Regions from separate parts of the Streptococcus nasisuis genome, predicted to be linked through region 2. Evidence: predicted binding sites of a transcription regulator. Region 2 holds the regulator's gene; the other holds the start of a gene.
What was found. Region 2 encodes HrcA, which represses chaperone genes, less so after heat shock. Its sites were predicted from a motif close to TTAGCACTCNNNNNNNNNGAGTGCTAA; they were not measured.

Region 1 (2,204 bases), 370 kb from region 2:
AGAGCTCCGTACTCGTAAATATGAAAAAGATGGTAATAACCATTATGTGACTGAAGTCCTTGGAAACAGTTTCCAGTTGCTCGAAAGTCGTGCCCAACGCGCCATGCGTGAAAATAATGCTGGCGAAGACCTGGCTGACCTGGTTCTAGAAGAGGAGGAACTGCCCTTTTAACAGAAAGTGACAATTTTTTGACGTCTCAAATATTTTCCCTATAAATAATGAAATAATGTCTGGTAAATCGGTCCTAGGACTGATGATAGGATGTGAAAAGTCGTTTATACTAATATCAATCCTAAATATTTTTCATATCTCCTTAGAATGCCGGTGTAAGCTGGCATTTTTTGCGTCTGAACAACTGAAGGTACTTATTTTTATCCAAAAATGTGAGAATCAGTCTCAGGACGGATGTGAATAGTGGCTAAGTCGTTTATACTAATATCAATCCTAAATATTTTTCATAATCTCCTTAAGGAACGCTGGCGAAAGTTGGCGTTTTTTAGCGCCCTTTTTTACGTTCATTCCACCATTCGAGAAGGATAACCATAATTGATAGAACAATCACACCATAGAAGAAAAAGATAAACCAGTGGGGATGTAGAAAAAAGACAATCCAAATGGCCCAGAGTAGGTAGGCGAAAATGATTTTTCCCAGGAAGTTTAATTTCCGTTTCAAAAACCACTCTAAAAAACCTTCGTAGGTAGAATATCTGCTTTCCTGATAGTCTTTGTATAGATTTTTGAAGAATGTCATAGAGACCTCCTTTCCTGAGAAGAGTATAGCATATTCTCATAAGTAAGACTAGTTGGTTTTTCGTCCGACCTGGGACGGATTTCAAAAAACTTGGTAGAATTTTCTTGACTATTTTTGACCAAGTGATACAATAAGAATTGTGAATTAGCACTCGCTATATCAGAGTGCTAAAAATGAAGGAGGCATTGATATGTTGAAACCATTAGGCGATCGCATCGTTGTAAAAATCGAAGAAAAAGAACAGACAGTAGGGGGCTTTGTCCTTGCAGGTACTAGCCAAGCAGCGACCAAAGAGGCGCAGGTCTTGGCGGTTGGTCAAGGAATTCGCACCTTGAACGGAGAATTGATTGCACCGTCTGTGGCAGTCGGTGACAAGGTCTTGGTCGAGGCCCACGCTGGTCTGGAAGTCAAAGATGGTGAAGAAAAAGTGACTATTGTCCGTGAGGCGGATATTGTAGCAGTGGTTGAGTAAGATAGACTTGAAAGAACAGCTAAGTGAGATTCTTCAGAATTTTTTGCAAGCTAGCACGTCCGGAAACTGTATAACTGCCTGGGAACAAGGAAACCAGCAGCAAATTTGGTTTCAATTGACGTCAGACGATATGCTAAACTTAGCTTTTCCAATTAAGAAACCTTGGTTTCAATCCTTGGAAACAGTCTTGCCGCCCTTGTTAGATGGTATGACAATTTTGGATTATCGCTCCAAACGATATATTACTTTAGATGTAACAGAACAATCACTAGAGCAAATTTGTGATTATCTTGTGGTCTACTTTGAACACTTTTTTTGGGATAATCTGATATTTTTATGGAAATTGGAAGAAATATAGCACTTTATAATATTTAATTGATACAAAGGATGGAAATAAAATGGCAAAAGAAATTAAATTTGCAGCAGATGCGCGTGAGAGCATGGTACGCGGTGTTGATATTTTGGCAGATACTGTAAAAGTAACCTTGGGTCCTAAAGGCCGCAATGTAGTCTTGGAAAAAGCTTATGGCTCACCCTTGATTACTAATGACGGGGTAACCATTGCCAAAGAAATCGAGCTTGAAGATCATTTTGAAAACATGGGTGCCAAATTGGTATCGGAAGTCGCATCTAAGACCAACGATATTGCAGGTGACGGTACGACAACAGCGACTGTTTTGACCCAAGCTATTGTCCGTGAAGGCTTGAAAAACGTGACAGCTGGTGCCAACCCAATCGGTATCCGTCGAGGGATTGAAGCTGCGGTCGCGACAGCAGTGGATGCCTTGAAAGCGCAAGCTATTCCTGTTTCAAACAAGGCAGAAATTGCTCAGGTTGCGGCAGTTTCATCCCGTTCTGAAAAAGTCGGTGAGTATATTTCAGAGGCCATGGAGCGCGTGGGAACAGATGGTGTCATTACCATTGAAGAATCTCGCGGTATGGAAACAGAGTTGGATGTCGTAGAAGGTATGCAGTTCGAC
Region 2 (2,204 bases):
CATCGGTTGCGACTTCTTCCACCCCTTCTTCTTTGAGGGCTTGAATCAAGCTTTCCTGTACCATTTCCAAGCCTTTTTTTACATCTTCTGTCAGACCTTCGACTTGAAGGGCACGTTCCAAGTTATCCAAGCTCGGCAAGATTTTCTTGGCCAAGTCTTGCGAACGGTAACGCTGAATGGTTTGGCGTTCCTCGTTGGCACGGCGTTGGATATTTTGCATTTCAGCGTGGGCACGGAGGTACTTGTTTTCAAATTCCTCTGCCCGCTCATTTGCCAAATCCAATTCTGATTTTTCAGTCGTTTCCACAACTTCTTCTGTTATTTCAACCTCTTCTACAATTTCTTCATTTTTGATTTCTTCTGACAAAGCATTCTCCTTCTAATTGACTTCATAATGATTACTGCTCAAATATCGGTAGTAATCGGTTAATTTCATAAATAGGACGCGACTGATGATGTTGATTAAGCTCATCTGCCTACGATAGTCCATGTCAACAGGACCAAGCAAACTCATCTGAGCCATGCCCCGATAGGGGATTGGAAAGCGATGATGAATCACCGTTATGTCTGCAAGAGCAGGTTCTCTATGTTCCGCCACTGTGATACTGGTCTGCTGTTCCTGCTCCAGCCCCTGCCGCAACTCGCTAGCAAGTACCTGCGGACTATCCAAGAGCTGGTAGGTAGCGAGATTGCCATAGGTCAGCGAGGCTACCTTGCCACCGATAAAGACCAATTCTTGGAAGAGGCTGGAAAAAATATATTCCATCAAATCCAAAACATTGTCCGTCGTGGTAAAGTAACGCTGAACAATCTGAGGCACTTCCGTCCGCAACTTATAATGAATGTTCAAGACCGTCTGATCCAGAAATCGTTCATTGACCAAGCGCTTGAGCACTTCCAAATCGCGCCCCAAGAAATTCTTGGGGATGGCAAATTGAACAGTGACAGGTTTGGACTGGTCCAGAGTTAAGACTGCCAGAGCATCGTGGCTGCTGAGCTGCACGATGTCAAAGGAAGTCAGCTGCTGACTGGTCGGTTCCACATCTAAAATGACCGAGGTGTAGCCTGTCAAATCCGCTAGAACCTGACTTGCCCGCTCCAAGATGTCCTCCAGCTTGAAGGCTTCAAAGTCGAAGGCCTTAACCACCTGATAAACATCTTCTTCATCAATGTGTTCCAGATTGAGCGAGTGGTTGACAAAGTATTGAAAACCAGCCCTACTGGGCATCCGACCACTTGATGTGTGAGCCTTTTCTAGCAAGCCCAACTGCTCTAGCTTGGCCATATCATTGCGAATAGTAGCAGAGCTAGAAGCAATCATTTCCTGCAAGGCCTTAGAACCAACTGGCTCATGATGACGCGTAAACAATTCAACAATCAGATTCAAAATATCATTTTGACGTTGGGTAATCATCTCCGCTCCTTTCATGAACATGGTTGATTTCTTAGCATTAGCACTCTTGTATGTCGAGTGCTAATATTTATACTCCCATTATACGCCGAAAAAATAGATTGTCAAGAGAAAAAGACAAAAAATTAGCACTCTTTTGCTTAGAGTGCTAAAAATCAGTCTGAGGACCTAGTTTCCAGTCTTCATCATACGATAAAAACGCAGGCCAAGTATAGTTAAGAGGGGCAAATAGAGAAGAGAAATAGCTAGAGCTAAAATCGGACTGTGTCTAAGGAAAATCGGCAAGGTCAATCCGTAAACAGCCAAAATAAAGAGATAGCGCTGTTTGAAAATCCGTGACACCATGGCCTTCTTTGTCTTTAGATCACTGTATAATTCTGTATCCCCTCCTCCCTTTTTTCTAAAGATACCAAAGTGATTACAGTCCGTGACATGTTCCCAACCATAATCATGATACATCTGTTCATAAACAGCTTGCTCTTCCTTCTTTTCTGGTCGAAAATCCACTTGATAGACCACATTTTCTGGTGGGCAGGATTCAAATACATACCACATCCCCATTTGGATTTCTACTAATGCCCATCCCTTATGATGCATAGTGCTCAGGTAAGCTGCTTCCTGTTCAAAATCTGTGATAAAAAACACTTTCCATTCTGTCTTAGTTTCCATAACTTTCCCCCTTACTATTTCGATAAAGTCGTTCAATTCGAGCCAATTCTATATCCAGAATTTCTCGACCCGTTGCTGTTATTTGGTAAAACTTTCGCTTGTCTTCTTCTCTGACAAAGGCAAT

Region 1: groES (co-chaperone GroES) is a predicted target of HrcA. The motif match lies at 897-923, and genes of this name have one in related genera.

What each region holds. Positions count from the first base shown of each region.
Region 1 is NZ_CP162268.1:117,042-119,245, forward strand. It holds gene AB1F57_RS00695 (single-stranded DNA-binding protein) at 1-172, shown strand, start outside; gene AB1F57_RS00700 (hypothetical protein) at 498-752, opposite strand; gene groES (co-chaperone GroES) at 943-1,224, shown strand; gene AB1F57_RS00710 (hypothetical protein) at 1,232-1,582, shown strand; gene groL (chaperonin GroEL) at 1,623-2,204, shown strand, end outside.
Region 2 is NZ_CP162268.1:490,607-492,810, reverse strand. It holds gene grpE (nucleotide exchange factor GrpE) at 1-367, opposite strand, end outside; gene hrcA (heat-inducible transcriptional repressor HrcA) at 380-1,414, opposite strand; gene AB1F57_RS02570 (DUF2812 domain-containing protein) at 1,580-2,080, opposite strand; gene AB1F57_RS02565 (PadR family transcriptional regulator) at 2,070-2,204, opposite strand, start outside.